DNA from 3 places in the Pseudomonas sp. S1(2024) genome. Region 1 is predicted to be linked to each of the others. Evidence: riboswitches for the same ligand, from Rfam matches in the RefSeq annotation. Region 1 holds a riboswitch; each other region holds the start of a gene.
What was found. A riboswitch is a leader RNA that binds a small molecule or an ion and turns the genes downstream of it on or off. The one in region 1 is predicted to bind cobalamin.
Positions count from the first base shown of each region.

Region 2: it holds a riboswitch for cobalamin, as region 1 does, so the genes downstream of both, cobW (cobalamin biosynthesis protein CobW) here and ACLCGK_RS12905 (ABC transporter substrate-binding protein) in region 1, are expected to answer to the same signal.
Region 3: it holds a riboswitch for cobalamin, as region 1 does, so the genes downstream of both, cobO (cob(I)yrinic acid a,c-diamide adenosyltransferase) here and ACLCGK_RS12905 (ABC transporter substrate-binding protein) in region 1, are expected to answer to the same signal.

Region 1 covers NZ_JBKGFP010000047.1:170-5,082, forward strand. The annotation lists partial or broken gene ACLCGK_RS12895 (IS110 family transposase) at 60-1,035, shown strand; gene ACLCGK_RS12900 (DUF1624 domain-containing protein) at 1,212-2,378, shown strand; cobalamin riboswitch at 2,407-2,605, shown strand; gene ACLCGK_RS12905 (ABC transporter substrate-binding protein) at 2,716-3,726, shown strand; gene ACLCGK_RS12910 (FecCD family ABC transporter permease) at 3,726-4,742, shown strand; gene ACLCGK_RS12915 (ABC transporter ATP-binding protein) at 4,739-4,913, shown strand, end outside.
Region 2 covers NZ_JBKGFP010000088.1:21,382-26,294, forward strand. The annotation lists gene cobN (cobaltochelatase subunit CobN) at 1-1,709, opposite strand, end outside; gene cobW (cobalamin biosynthesis protein CobW) at 1,713-2,780, opposite strand; cobalamin riboswitch at 2,880-3,093, opposite strand; gene ACLCGK_RS24370 (hypothetical protein) at 3,192-3,551, shown strand; gene ACLCGK_RS24375 (ATP-binding cassette domain-containing protein) at 3,878-4,913, shown strand, end outside.
Region 3 covers NZ_JBKGFP010000125.1:9,742-14,654, forward strand. The annotation lists gene ACLCGK_RS30825 (PQQ-dependent sugar dehydrogenase) at 1-1,027, opposite strand, end outside; gene ACLCGK_RS30830 (hypothetical protein) at 2,201-2,779, opposite strand; cobalamin riboswitch at 2,947-3,166, shown strand; gene cobO (cob(I)yrinic acid a,c-diamide adenosyltransferase) at 3,287-3,898, shown strand; gene ACLCGK_RS30840 (cobyrinate a,c-diamide synthase) at 3,895-4,913, shown strand, end outside.

The DNA.
Region 1 (4,913 bases):
GCCAGCGCCTCTTGGTGAAACCCCTTCAAGCCGAAAAACCATAACGTGAGGAGCCGCCCATGGCAATGCAGGTAGGTAAGTTGATCGTGGGTGCGGATGTCGCGAAAGCTGAGCTGGTTATCCACCACGATGATCGTGACGAGATCATCAGGCTGAAAAACTCCAAACTCGAGATCAGAAGGTGGCTCAAGCAACAATCCCTCAACACCGCTATCGCTGTTGAGGCGACCAATGTCTATCACTTGGACCTGGTTGAATTGGCCCACAGCCTAGGCTTCGAGGTCTATGTCATCGATGGTTTTCAATTGAGCAACTACCGGAAAAGTGTTGGAGGACGGGTTAAAACCGACCCCTCAGATGCGCGGTTGCTGTCCCGTTTTTTAAAAAATGAGGGCGAGGACCTTCGCCCTTGGAGCCCGCCTCCCGCTGTCTACGGCAAGCTTCAGAGCCTCTTGCGACGCAGAGCCCTCTTGGTGACTACTCGTACTGCAATGACTCAGAGCTGGGCTAACGAAAGCCTTTTGAAAGCCGCCTTCGAAACTTTTGTGAAGTCGATAGATCGGCTGGATCAGTTGATTCAAAAGAAGATTAAAGAAGTACTGCGAGAAGCTGGGCTGCAGGAACAAGTCGCTCGCTGCCAGGCAGTAGAGGGCATTGGTTTTCTCACCGCCGCAGCATTGGTGATGGTTTTTATAAGGGGCGAGTTCAAAAGCAGTGACTCGTACATTGCATTCCTAGGAATGGATTTACGAGTCAGTGATTCCGGACAGAAAAATGGGCGACGTCGCCTCACCAAGCGAGGTTGTTCAGAAATTCGTCGCTTATTGCACAACGCTGCGATGGCGGCCAGCAGATCGGCAGCCTGGAAAGGGCTTTACGAACAGCATCGGAGCAGCGGTAAAGCAACAACCCAAGCCTTGGTAATCCTGGCAACAAGCCTTGGTAATCCTGGCAAGAAAGCTCGCGCGGGTGGCATTCGCCCTGATGAAAAATCAGGACGAATACGTCACCAAAGGCGGGAAACTGGCTTGCTGAAAACCATAGAATCTCCCACAGGTACTGCACAGATTTCAGAATGGGTGAACTTCCTGTGGGAGCGGGCAAGCCCGCGAAAGGGCCGGTACAGGCCCCACAAAAACAGTTACCAACTCACCACCATTTAGTTATAAGATAACGTTTCAGTTGACATCCATTCCTATCAGCGACCTCCCATGACAAGCGCCAGTGCCACCCCCACCCTGCTCACCCAGCGCCTGCAGAGCATCGACGCCCTGCGCGGCCTGGTAATCCTGTTCATGCTCCTGGACCACGTTCGTGAAACCTTCTTTCTGCACCGCCAGGTCAGTGACCCGATGGCCATTGATACCACCGAGCCCACGCTGTTCTTCAGCCGCACCCTGGCCCACCTGTGCGCGCCGGTGTTCGTCTTGCTGACCGGCCTTTCAGCCTGGCTGTACGGCGAGAAACACCAGGGCCGCGGCGATGTCTCGGCGTTCCTGTTCAAGCGCGGGCTGTTCCTGGTGGTGCTGGAATTCACCCTGGTCAACTTCGCCTGGACCTTCCAGCTGCCGCCCAGCGTCATCTACCTGCAAGTGATCTGGGCCATCGGCGTGAGCATGATCGCCCTGTCGCTGCTGGTGTGGTTGCCACGTGCCGCCCTGATCGCCGTGGGCGCAATCATCATCGCCGGCCACAACCTGCTCGATGGCCTGCACTTCGGGGTCGAATCCGCCCTGCATGTGCCATGGGCGATTTTGCATGACCGGGGTTGGCTGGAGTTCTCCGAAAACCTGCGCCTGCGCACCTCTTACCCGGTGCTGCCGTGGATCGGTGTCATCGCCCTGGGCTACGGCCTGGGCCCTTGGTTCGCCCGCGCGAGCGAGGCCGGCCAACGCCAGCATCGCCTGCTGCTGGCCGGGCTGATCGCGCTGCTGGGCTTTGTCGTGCTGCGCCTGGTCAACGGCTACGGCGAGGCGCCGTGGAGCGTTTACCCAACCGTCTCGCAAACCCTGATGAGCTTCTTCAACATCACCAAGTACCCGCCATCGCTGCTGTTCCTGGCCCTGACCCTGGGCTGTGGCCTGCTGTTGCTGCGCGCCTTCGAACGCGCCGGCCAGGCCCGCTGGATCAGTGCCCTGGCAGTGTTCGGCGCGGCACCGATGTTCTTCTACCTGCTGCACCTGTATGTACTGAAGCTGCTGTACCTGGCCAGCGTGGCGCTGTTCGGCCGCAACCATGGCGACTACTTCGGCTTCGATGGCATCGCCGCGGTGTGGCTGGGGGCAGTGCTGCTGGCAGTTTCGCTGTACCTGCCGGTGCGCTGGTTCGCCCGCCTGAAGGCGCGGCGGCGCGACATCACCTGGCTGAAGTACTTCTGAAAAGCGTTTTCACCCGGCGGCACGATGGTCTACCATGCCGGCCGCCGGTTTCCACCACGGAATCAATAGGGAATCCCAGGCCCGCCAGTTCGGGCCAAACGGAACTGCCCCCGCAACTGTAGGTGCCGAGCCTGCTCCATCAATGCCACTGGGCCACGAACCCGGGAAGGCCGGAGCCAGGCCATGACGCACCAGTCAGGAGACCTGCCGGCCCACATTCACCAACCGGCGGGGTGTCCGGGATTGGCCATCAGTGTTGCCCCTGCCGCCAGCTGGGGCTCGGCGATGCCTGTCCGTGCGTTCCTCACCCGAACTGTCCGATAGGAGATCGCCCAGCATGCTGCCCCGTTTTGCCACCCTGCTCGCCGGCCTCGGCCTTACCGGCCTGGCCCAGGCTGCTGCCACCCACTACCCGCTGACGGTCGACAACTGCGGCAAGCCGCAAACCTTCGCCCAGGCACCGCAACGCGCGGTCACCATTGGCCAGGCCAGTACCGAGATGCTCTACGCGCTGGGGCTGGGCGACAAACTGGCGGCCACCTCGCTGTGGTTCAACAATGTGCTGCCCGAGTATCAGGTGCAGAACGCCAAGGTGCCGCGCCTGGCCGACAACGAGCCCAGCTTCGAGGCGGTAGTGGGCAAACGCCCGCAACTGGTGACGGTGCAGTTCGAATGGATGGTCGGTGCCCAGGGGGCGGTCGCCACCCGCGAACAGTTCGATGAACTGGGCATCCCCACCTACCTGCTGCCATCGGACTGCGAAGGCAAGGACAACCTGGTGGGTGCCGACGGTACTCGCCTGCAGGCGTTTCAGGTCGACACCCTCTACAAGAGCGTCAGCCAGCTGGCGGCAATCTTCGACGTGCAGGACCGTGGCACGGCCCTGAATGCCGAGCTCAGAGGCCGCCTGGACAGTGCCAAGGCGCAACTGGCCGACAAGGACCTGTCCGCCACCTCGGCGCTGTTCTGGTTCTCCAGCGCCGATCTGCACATCGACCCCTATGTGGCGGGCCGCCAGGGGGTCGCCGATTTCATGCTGCGCACCCTTGGCGTGCGCAACGTGGTCGAGTCCAGCGAAGAATGGCCGACCGTAGGCTGGGAAACCCTGGCCAAGGCCAACCCCACCTGGCTGATCATTGCCCGCATGGACCGCCGCCGCTACCCCGCCGACGACTACCAGAAGAAGCTGGCATTCCTGCGTAGCGACCCGGTGACGCGCAACATGGACGCGGTGAAGCACGACCGCATCATAATCCTCGACGCCGACGCCATGCAGGCCGGCATTCGCTTGTTCAGCGGCCTGCAGACGCTGGCCGCCGCCTTCGCCAGCGGCAAAGCAGCCCCGTGATGATGCGCCTGCTACCCTGCATCGCCGTTGCCCTGGCCGCCCTGTTGGCGGCCCTGCTGGCCGGCACCGCCATCGGCGAAACCAACCTGTCGCCCGGCGTGGTCGGCCAGGTACTGGCCAACCACCTGTGGCAGGCCGGCTACCCGGCCGACCCGATCGACGTCGGCATCGTCTGGAACTACCGCCTGCCCCGCACCCTGGTTGCCGCGGCCTGCGGCGCCGGCCTGGCCACCTGCGGCGTGATCCTCCAGGCACTGTTGCGCAACCCGTTGGCCGAGCCTTACCTGCTGGGGCTGTCTGCCGGCGCCTCGACCGGTGCGGTGCTGGTGGGCCTGCTGGGCTTCGGCAGCCTGGCGCTGAGCATGTCCGGCGGTGCGTTCATCGGTGCCCTGGCAGCGTTCGCTTTGGTACTGTTGCTGGCCCGGGCAGCCGGCCCCAGCAGCAACAATGCCCAGGTGATCCTTGCCGGGATCGCCGGCTCGCAACTGTTCAACGCCCTTACCGCCTTCCTCATCACCATGTCGGCCACCGCCGAGCAGGCGCGCGGCATCCTGTTCTGGCTGCTGGGCAACCTCAGTGGCGTACGTTGGCCTTCGGTGTGGCTGGCCGTGCCAGTTGTACTGTTCGGGCTGTTGGTGTGCCTGTGGCATCGCCGTGCCTTGGATGCCTTCACCTTCGGTGCCGACTCGGCGGCGTCGCTGGGCATCCCGGTGCGGCGTACCCAGTTGCTGCTGATCAGCTGCGCGGCGCTGGTGACCGCCGTGATGGTGTCCATCGTCGGCGCCATCGGTTTTGTCGGGCTGGTGATCCCCCATGCCCTGCGCCTGCTGCTCGGCCCCGGGCACAGCCGCCTGCTGCCCGCCAGCGCACTGGGCGGGGCACTGTTCCTGATTGCCGCCGACATCCTGTCGCGCATCTTGATCCCTGGCCAGGTGATCCCCGTGGGCGTAGTCACGGCGCTGCTCGGCGCACCGGTCTTCGCGCTGATCCTGGTCAGCCGCCGGGGGCGCCCATGACGGTCATGACGGCGCTACAGCTGGCCCCCTTGAGTTGCCAGAACCTGGGGCTGCAACTGGCCGGCAACACCGTGCTCAGTGATATCGAACTAGGTGTTGTCGCCGGTGAAACCCTGGGCATCGTCGGCCCCAACGGTTCCGGCAAGTCCTCGCTGCTGAAGGTGCTGGCCG
Region 2 (4,913 bases), on a different contig from region 1:
CAGCACTGCGCCGACAACCCGACGCCCTTGCCGGGCAGCCATTCGAGGTTGCCGTGCTTGCCGACATGGATCACCGCGTCGGCGGCAAAGGCATGGCGCAACCAGAAGTGAAATGCCAGGTAGCCGTGCGGTGGCACCAGGTCCGGGTCGTGGTACACCGCGCTGGGGTCCACCTGGTAACCGCGCGCCGGCTGGATGCCGACAAAGGTCAAGCCAAAGCGCAGGCCGGCCACCATCAGCCGGCCACTGCGGTACATCGGGTCCTGCTGCGGCGGCCCCCAGCGTTCCAGCACGGCCTGGCGGTTTGCCTCTGGCAGGCGCTCGAAGGCGGCCTTGTAGTCGGCCAGGCTCAGGCTCTGCGCGCACGGGCGCAGGTCCAGCTGGTCGAGGTCGTTGGTCACGCCACCGAGCAACTGATGGATCAGCTGCGTGCCGCTGCCCGGCAAGTCGGCCAGCGGATAGCCTTCGGCCTGCAGGGCCTTGAGTATGTTCAGCGCGGCCGCTGGCGTGTCCAGGCCAACGCCGTTGCCAATGCGGCCATCCCGGGTCGGGTAGTTGGCCAGCACCAGGGCCACGCGCTTTTGCGCATTCGGCAGGCGCGCCAGTTCGACCCAACGGCGGGCCAGTTCGGCGACAAAGTCCATGCGCTCGGGGTGGGCGCGGTAGCAGACCACGTCGGACTGGCTGCGTTCGCTGCGCCAGGCCATGTCCTTGAAACTGACCGGGCGGGTGATGATGCGCCCGTCCAGTTCGGGCAGGGCAATGTGCATGGCCAGGTCACGCGCCCCCAGGCCCTGCTCGCTGGCTTCCCAGCCGGGCTGGTTGTCTTGCGCGCAGATGGCCTGCAGCACCGGGATGTCGCGACGGAACGGGCGCAGGTTGGGGCGCTCCGGGCTGGACAGGGCAAAGCCGGTGGTGTTGACCAGCACTTCGGCACCCACCTCGTCCAGCCAGGCTTCGACCTGCTCCAGGCAGGCGCTTTCCTTGAGGCTGGCCACGGCGATCGGCAACGGGTTGAGCCCGGCGGCCTGCAGGCGCTGGCAGAACACATCGATGAACGCGGTATTGGCCGCCTGCAGGTGCGAGCGGTAGAACAACAGTGGCGCCACCGGCTGCTCGGGGTGCCACTGCGGGTACCAATCCTCCAGCGTGGCGCTGCCCTTGGCCGGGTGATACACGGCAGTGCGCGGCAGCGGCTGCGGCTCGTCCCAGGCATAGTCGCGGCCCAGCCACTGGCTGGCCAGGCAGTTGAACAGGTTGATGGCGTTGGCCTTGCCGCCCTGGCGCAAGTAGTGCCAAAGGCGTTCGGCCTGCTCGCCGCTGACACTGCCCAGGCTGGTCAGCTCCGGGTCGGGGCGGTCGTCACCCGGCACCAGGATCAGCTGCACGCCACGGCCGGCCAACTCGACCAACTGCTCGACGCCATAGCGCCAGTAGCCGACGCCGCCGTGCAGCGACACCAGGATGACTTTGGCATGGCGCAGCACCTGGTCGACGTACAGGTCGACCGAGGCATGGTTCTGTACCTGCATCGGGTTGGCCAGGCGCAGGCTGGGGTAATCCTCGGGCAATTGCTCGGCGGTATCGGCGAGCAATGCCAGGTGCGAATCGCCGCTGCAGAGAATCACCAGCTCGGCGGGCGTCTGGCCGAGGTCGGCAATGCTGTCATCCGGCACGAAGCCGCCGGGCTGGGTCCGCAGCAGGTGCATGCGTCAGGCGCCCAGTGCCTGGCGCAGGCGCGCTTCCAGCTGGGCGGCGTCAAGGTCCTGGCCAATCAGCACCAGGCGTGTGATGCGCGGCTCGTCGGCGCGCCAGGCGCGGTCGAAGTGCTTGTCGAAACGGGTACCCACGCCTTGCACCAGCAGGCGCATCGGCTTGCCCGGGATGGCAGCGAAGCCTTTGGCGCGCAGGATGCCGAATTCCACCACCAGCTGGGTCAGGGCATCGAGCAGCAGGCTTTCGTCGGCTTCGGGCAGGTCGATGGAGATGGAGTCGAAGGCGTCGTGGTCATGATCGTCATGGTCATCGCCGTCATGATGCGAATCGTGGTGGGTACGGCGGCCATCGATGTGCGCCTCGGACTCGGCGCCCACGCCCAGCAGCACCTCCAGCGGCAGCTTGCCGCTGCTGGCCTCGATCACCTTGACCGCCGGCGGCAGTTCTTCAGCCACCTCGGCGCGGACCTTGGCCAGGCCTTCGGCGTCGATCAGGTCGGCCTTGTTCAGCACCACCAGGTCGGCGCTGGCCAGCTGGTCGGCGAACAGTTCGTGCAGCGGCGACTCGTGGTCCAGGTTGGGGTCGAGCTTGCGCTGGGCATCGACCTGGTCCGGGTAGGCGGCGAAGGTGCCGGCGGCCACCGCAGGGCTATCGACCACCGTGATCACCGCGTCGACGGTGCAGGCATTGCGGATTTCTGGCCACTGGAAGGCTTGCACCAGCGGTTTGGGCAGGGCCAGGCCGCTGGTTTCGATGAGGATATGGTCCAGGTCGCCACGGCGTGCCACCAGCTCGCGCATCACCGGGAAGAACTCTTCCTGCACGGTGCAGCACAGGCAGCCGTTGGCCAGCTCGTAGACGCGGCCGGTGGCTTCTTCTTCGGTGCAACCGATGCTGCACTGCTTGAGGATTTCGCCGTCGATGCCCAGTTCGCCGAACTCGTTGACGATCACCGCAATGCGGCGGCCCTGGGCGTTGTCGAGCATGTGGCGCAGCAAGGTAGTCTTGCCCGAGCCGAGGAAGCCGGTGACGATGGTGACGGGGAGCTTGGCCAGTGTTTTCATGTCGCATTGCCCTTGGCAGATTGGCGCGGGCATGCAGGACGACAGCCGCAGGCCAGGCCGGCCGGGCTTGTTCGCCACCGGATCACCCCGCCCGGTTGAAAGTCGAAAACGTGACGAGGCAGGTCTCCTGGCTCGCACCGTTCCATGTACCCGCTGGTGCAGCGGGCTGGCGGGATGACGCCTTCCCGCGCGCGGGCGCAGTGGCTGTGTCGATCCGTTGTCGGTGCTTACAGTTGCGGGGGCAGCCGCGGCTTGTACCGCGTTCCCGTCTTAGCTTCGGCCTGGCCGAAGAACCTCGAAGTGGCAAGGCTACGCAGTGGCTGGCGGGTGGTCAACCATTGCTGTCGGGCTGGCCGACAGCAAGTGGCGCAACTGCGTTACAGTGGTGGCTTTGAGCAGCGAGGCCCACCGGTGAAACCCCTGAACAAGCGCGATATGGCACGCCTGGAGCGTGAACTGGTGGTTTGCCTGACCGAAGCCTGCGAAACCGCCAAGGCGGAGATCGTCGGTTTCAGCTGGCTTACCCATCGTCTCGCGCCCGAGAATTTTCCGGCCAGCCTGCGTATTACCTGGGTGTTCGAGCGAGAGGCCGACAAGGCCGCCGCCGTGGCGGGCGACGCGAAGGTGCGCATGCTGGCACTGACAGGCCTTGCGCTGGAGCAGGCCGGCATTCAGCTGGATCATCCGGCCTGGCATGTGCGGTTTGACAGTGAAGAGGCCTGCCAGCAGAGCCACGGGGGCGACTGGACCAGGCGCTTGATGGGGCGCTGAACCAGGGGCATGCGCGGCCCTGGCTCTTGTAGGAGCGGCCTTGTGTCGCGATAGGGCTGCGAAGCAGCCCCAGGGTTTCAGCATAGTGGCACAAATTGCTGGGGCTGCTTCGCAGCCCTATCGCGACACAAGGCCGCTCCTACAGCGCACGCGGCGCACTCGCGGAATCTGTTTTCCCGCGACAACGATGCCTCTATCCGTTAGGCTACGCATTCCCCTGTCACGAGGTGTTCGTCCAATGCGCCATTGATGCCGCCGTCCCTTCGACGGCCAGTCTTCAGCCTCCGGCTCGCTCCGGAGATGTCGCGGCATTGGTGGAGTTGTGCATGACGAACACGTCGATCCTGACGCTGGACAGCGTCTCCTTGGCCTTGCCTGACGGCAGGCTGTTATTTACCGACCTCAGCGAAACCTTCGACCAACGCCGCACCGGCCTGGTCGGGCGCAACGGTGTGGGCAAGAGCCTGCTCGGGCAGGTACTTGCCGGCCAGCGCGAACCAAGCAGCGGCCAGTGTCGGCGCCTTGGGCGCATCCATCTTCTGGACCAGCAGGTGATCGAGCACAGCGCCACGGTCGCCGACCTGGCCCAGGTGGGCGCGGTGCTCGCTGCGCTGGAGCGCATCGAGCAAGGCAGCGTCGCACCCAGTGACTTCGACACCGTCGGCGAACGCTGGGATATCCGCGAGCAATTGCAGGGGCACCTGCAACGCCACGGCCTGGGCCAGCTCGACTGGCACCAGCCCGCCCACAGCCTGAGCGGTGGCCAGGCCATGCGCGTGGCGCTGGTCGGCGCCTGGCTCAGCGAAGCGGACTACCTGATCCTCGACGAACCGAGCAATCACCTGGACAGCAACGCCCGCGCCCAACTGCTGAGCATGATCGAAGCCTGGGACCGGGGCTTGCTGGTGATCAGCCATGATCGCAGCCTGCTCGCGCACATGACGCGCATCGTCGAATTGTCCAGCCTGGGCTTGCAGGCCTATGGCGGCAACTACAGCTTCTATTCGGCCCAGAAAGCCAGCCAGACGGCGCTGGCCCAACAGCAACTTGCCCGGCTGAAACAGGAGCAGCAACGCCAGGCGCGCGAACTGCAGCGCCAGCGCGAAGACCTGGAACGTCATCAAGCCCGCGCCGGGCGCAACGCCAGGCACGCCAACCAGGCCAAGATCCTGGTCGACCGCCAGCAGGAACGCAGCCAGGCCACTGCGGGCAAGCAGTGCCGCGACCATCGCGACGCCCGGCAGACGCTGCAGGGCAAAGTGCGTGACGCCGCTCACGAAGTCGAGCAGGACTGCGCCATTACCCTGCATGCACCCACGCCGCAGCGTCATCCGGGCCGCGAAGTGCTGGCCTTGCAGGCGC
Region 3 (4,913 bases), on a different contig from region 1:
CGAATGCCAGCCCTAGCGATGCCGTGTGTGGGCCTACGGCGTAGTCGGGCACCAGCGCCTGGGCAACTTTTTCAGGCGCTGGCGGTTGCACGCGCTCGTCCACGTGGCGGCCGTAGTAGCTATAGGGCCAGCCATAGAAACCGCCGTCCTTCACGGAAGTGATGTAGTCCGGTACCAGATCGCTACCGATCTCGTCACGCTCGTTGACTGCCGTCCACAACGTACCGCTGTGCGGCTCCCAGGCCAGGCCGTTAGGGTTGCGCAGGCCGGTGGCGAACAGGCGGTGCTGGCCGCTGGTGGGGTCCACTTCCCAGATCGCGGCGCGCCCCTGTTCCTTGTCCATACCGTTTTCGCCTACGTTGCTGTTGGAGCCGACCGTCACGAAAAGCTTCTTGCCATCAGGGCTGGCGATCACGTTCTTGGTCCAATGGTGGTTGAGCGGCCCGCCTGGCAACTCGACCACTGGCTGGCCTTCATTGCGAATTTGCATGGCACCGGGCTCATAGTGAAAGCGCAGCAACCTGTCGGTGTTGGCGATATACAGGTCCTTGCCGACCAGCGCCATGCCGAACGGTGAGTTGAGCTCTTCGATGAAGGTTGTACGGATTTCAGCCACGCCGTCGTGGTCGGCATCACGTAGCAGGGTAATGCGGTTTGCGCTAGGTACGCCTGCGCCTGCCCGCTTCATCACCTTCTTCATGACCCAGCCGCGCAGGCCCTTGCCATCTTCGGGCTTGGGCGGGGCATTGGTTTCGGCCACCAGGACGTCGCCGTTGGGCAGCAGGTATAGCCAGCGAGGGTGGTCGAGCCCGCTGGCGAACGCTTTCACCTGAGTGCCTGGTGCTGTCTCGGGCTTGGCGTCCTTGGGCCAGCCCACTGCCGGGGCGATATTCACGGTGGGGAGGGTGGTCTTGACCGGAGCAGGCAGCTGGGGGGTTGGGCCACTACCGTCGAGTACATTCAGCAGGGCGGTTTCGCCGCAGGCAGTCAGGCTGGCGGCCAATAACCAAGGCGTCAGGTGTTTCATGGGGCGGCGTCCTCCTAACAGGGCCTATGAATTGAGAGGTCGGTGACATTCGCCAGGTTCCCGGAACCATCCAACTGCCGTTGCCGTTGCCGTTGCCGTTGCCGTTGCCGTTGCCGTTGCCGTTGCCGTTGCTTTTGCTTTTGCTTTTTAAGCGCGCGGTAGTTCAGGCACCGCCGATTGCGACTTCAGGAGGCCGAGCGAAGGGACTGCGGAGGGAGGTGACGGGCATGGATGCCCGTCAAGCGCTGAGGCCCCATGGATGGGGCCTGCAGCGCGTACTCCCGGGAGCAGGCCCGTAGCGAGGGGACCCCGGAGCGCAGCGTAGGGGCCGGATGATAGGAGCCAGCGTTTTTTGGTTACTTTTTGTCGCGTTTGACAAAAAGTGACCCGCCGTAAGGGCGGAAAGGTGAATAAGCGCCACCTTCGAGAATGAATGTTGACCTTGTTGTTGATGCCCACGCTTGAAAGCGAAGAGCGAAGAGCGAAGAGCGAAGAGCGGAAGAGTACTGGTTTTGATCTCGCGCATAGTCCATTTATGATGGCGACGCTGACTCACCTTTTCGCCCTTACGGCGAGTCACTTTTTGTCAAACGCGACAAAAAGTAACCAAAAAACGCTGCGCTCCCATCATCCGGCCCCTCCGCTACGCTACGGGGTTCCCTCGCGCCGGTCTTGCTCCCGGGAGGACGCGCTGCAGGCCCCATCCATGGGGCCTCAGCGCTTGACGGGCATCCATGCCCGTCACCTCCCTCCGCAAGACCTCTGCTCGGCCTCCTGAAGTCGCGAAGATCAAGATCAAGATCAAGATCAAGATCAAGAGCAAGAGCAAGAGCAAGAGCAAGAGCAAGAGCAAGAGCAAGAGCAAGAGCAAGAGCAAGAGCAAGAGCAAGAGCAAGAGCAAGAGCAAGAGCAAAAATCGTCAGAAACCGCAGTCGTGTAATACCAGTAATCGGAACTGGCTCCTCATGAAGGCTGGGCGTGGGGCACCTGCGGTGGCTCGCTTCACTACGACAGGAGACTTAAATAGGGCTCTGTGGGAGCGGGCGCGCCCGCGAACACCGGCGCAGCCGGTGCCAGCCACCGCGCTGGATTCTTCGCGGGCACGCCCGCTCTCACAACGGCCAAGTCGCGCTTGCGAAACGAGTTCCGGTCCCGGCCCGAGCCGAAGTTGCTTCAAGCCTGCTTGAGCAACAACGCCACCCCCGGGAAATACTGCCCCAGTTCGTTGTGCAACTTGCGATAGGCATACGGGAAGTACCAGGCGATGGCACAGGCGGTATGTTTCTGCAGATCGTCGACCAGGTCCTGCAGTTCCTCGGGGCTGGCATGCTGGCCAGCCTTCCACGGGCTGATGAACAGTGCACCAGCTTTCAACTGGCTGGGGTAGGCCACCTGGCGCGCCAGGGCAGTGGTCTGCTGCAGGGCGTCGGCCATGTCCAGCCGAGCGATTCTTGGCCAGCGCTGACTGACACTGAGGTACAGCGCTTCATCGGCACTGCTGATCGACAGGTCGCAGCGCCCTTCGTGTTCACCTTCGTCGCGCTGCTTCTTGCCGGCAAACTGCTGCAGCGCCGCCAGTTCGGCTTGCCAGGCCGCTGCGGCAAGCAGCCCCGTATTGGCGGCAGCGCCATGCCAGTAAGGTGCTTCGGCATCGCCAGCAAACTGGTTGAAGCGGTCAATACAGTCGCCCCAGCGCTCCAGCACCGGAGCAAGAAACTCCAGGCGCGGGTTGTTGATGATCTGGCCTCGCATGCTGCGCTCTCCTGTTGTAGTTGTGATCGCGTTCAGCTGAAAGTGATGGCTATGTGATATCACTGTATTCAGTGTGGCACAACAAGGTGAAATGGCCATTACCCAGGCGGAGCCTGTTCGGCTGCAAAGCGGCCCGCTTCGATTGACGCTCCCGGTCCAACCCTCTAACCTTCGCGCGTGTTTCAGGTGCCCTGCCAGCCCGTCTGGGCAGGGTGAAACTGGGAAGCCGGTAAGTGCCCGCATGGCGCGATTCCGGCGCTGCCCCCGCAACGGTAGGTGAGTCGCGGCCGCGCAGGGCCACTGGGTGCCAGCACCCGGGAAGGCGCGCAGGCCTGGGCCAAGGCCCGCTCACAAGCCCGGAGACCGGCCTGATACTGCCAACGGCATCACGGAGGGTGATGCGCGGTGCACCGTTGCCTACGGCCACGGCCCCTGCGCGTTCTCCGTCTGCCCGCCTTTTATCTGTCGCCGCGCGTTGCCGCGGGCGCCAGCCAGCGGAGAACCCTGATGAGCGAATCCACCGAACGCGACGAACGCCACCTGGCGCGCATGCAGCGCAAGAAGGCGATCATCGACGAACGCATCGCCAATTCCCCCAACGAATGCGGCCTGCTGCTGGTACTGACCGGCAATGGCAAGGGCAAGAGCAGCTCGGCCTTCGGTATGCTCGCGCGCGCACTGGGCCATGGCATGCAATGCGGTGTGGTGCAGTTCATCAAAGGCCGCAACAGCACCGGCGAAGAGCTGTTCTTCCGCCGTTTCCCCGAGCAGGTGCGCTACCACGTGATGGGCGAGGGCTTTACCTGGGAAACCCAGGATCGCCAGCGCGACATCGCCGCCGCCGAAGCCGCCTGGGCCGTTTCGCGCCAGTTGCTGCAAGACCCTGCCGTGCAGTTCGTGGTGCTCGATGAACTGAACATCGCCCTCAAGCACGGCTACCTCGACCTTGACCAGGTGCTGTCCGACATCCAGGCCCGCCCACCGATGCAGCATGTGATCGTCACTGGCCGTGCCGCGAAACCCGAGATGATCGAGCTGGCCGACACCGTGACCGAAATGGGCATGCTCAAGCACGCGTTCCAGGCCGGTATCCGTGCACAGAAGGGCGTGGAACTGTGAGCCAGCCGCGCCAGTGCCCTGCCGTGCTGATCGCGGCGCCGGCCTCTGGTCAGGGCAAGACCACCGTCACCGCCGCCCTGGCCCGCCTGCACCGCAACCTTGGGCGCAAGGTGCGGGTGTTCAAGTGCGGCCCCGACTTTCTCGACCCAATGATCCTTGAGCGGGCCAGCGGCGCGCCGGTGTACCAGCTCGACCTGTGGATGATCGGCGCCGAGGAAAGCCGCCGCCTACTGTGGGAAGCCGCCAGCGAGGCCGACCTGATCCTGATCGAAGGGGTGATGGGGCTGTTCGACGGCACGCCGTCCAGCGCCGACCTGGCGCGTCACTTCGGCGTGCCGGTACTGGCGGTGATAGATGGCACGGCCATGGCCCAGACCTTTGGCGCCCTGGCCCTGGGCCTGGCACGCTACCAGGCGGACCTGCCGTTTGCCGGTGTGTTGGCCAACCGGGTCGGCAGCCTGCGCCACGCGCAACTGCTGGAAGGTAGCCTGACCGAAGGCCTGCGCTGGTATGGCGGCTTGTCCCGCGAGCGCGGTATAGAGCTACCCAGCCGCCACCTGGGGCTGGTCCAGGCCAGCGAGCTGAACGACCTGGACGCTCGTCTGGATGCCGCTGCCGAAGCGCTTGGCGCCAGTTGCGATGCCGCCTTGCCGCCGCCAGTGACCTTTGCCGAACCCGAGCCGCAAGCCAGTGTCGCCTCGTTGACCGGTGTGCGCATTGGCGTGGCGCGGGACGAGGCCTTTGCCTTCACCTATGGCGCCAACCTCGACCTGCTGCGCAACCTGGGCGCGCAGCTGGAGTTTTTCTCGCCGCTGCATGACCGCGAACTACCAGCAGTGGACAGCCTGTATCTGCCGGGCGGTTATCCCGAACTGCACCACCACGCCCTGGCTGCCAACGCGCCGATGAGCGAGGCGATCCGTGCCCATCACGCCCAGGGCAAACCGTTGCTGGCAGAGTGCGGCGGCATGCTGTACCTGCTCGATGCCCTGACCGACGTGGCCGGCGAGCGTGC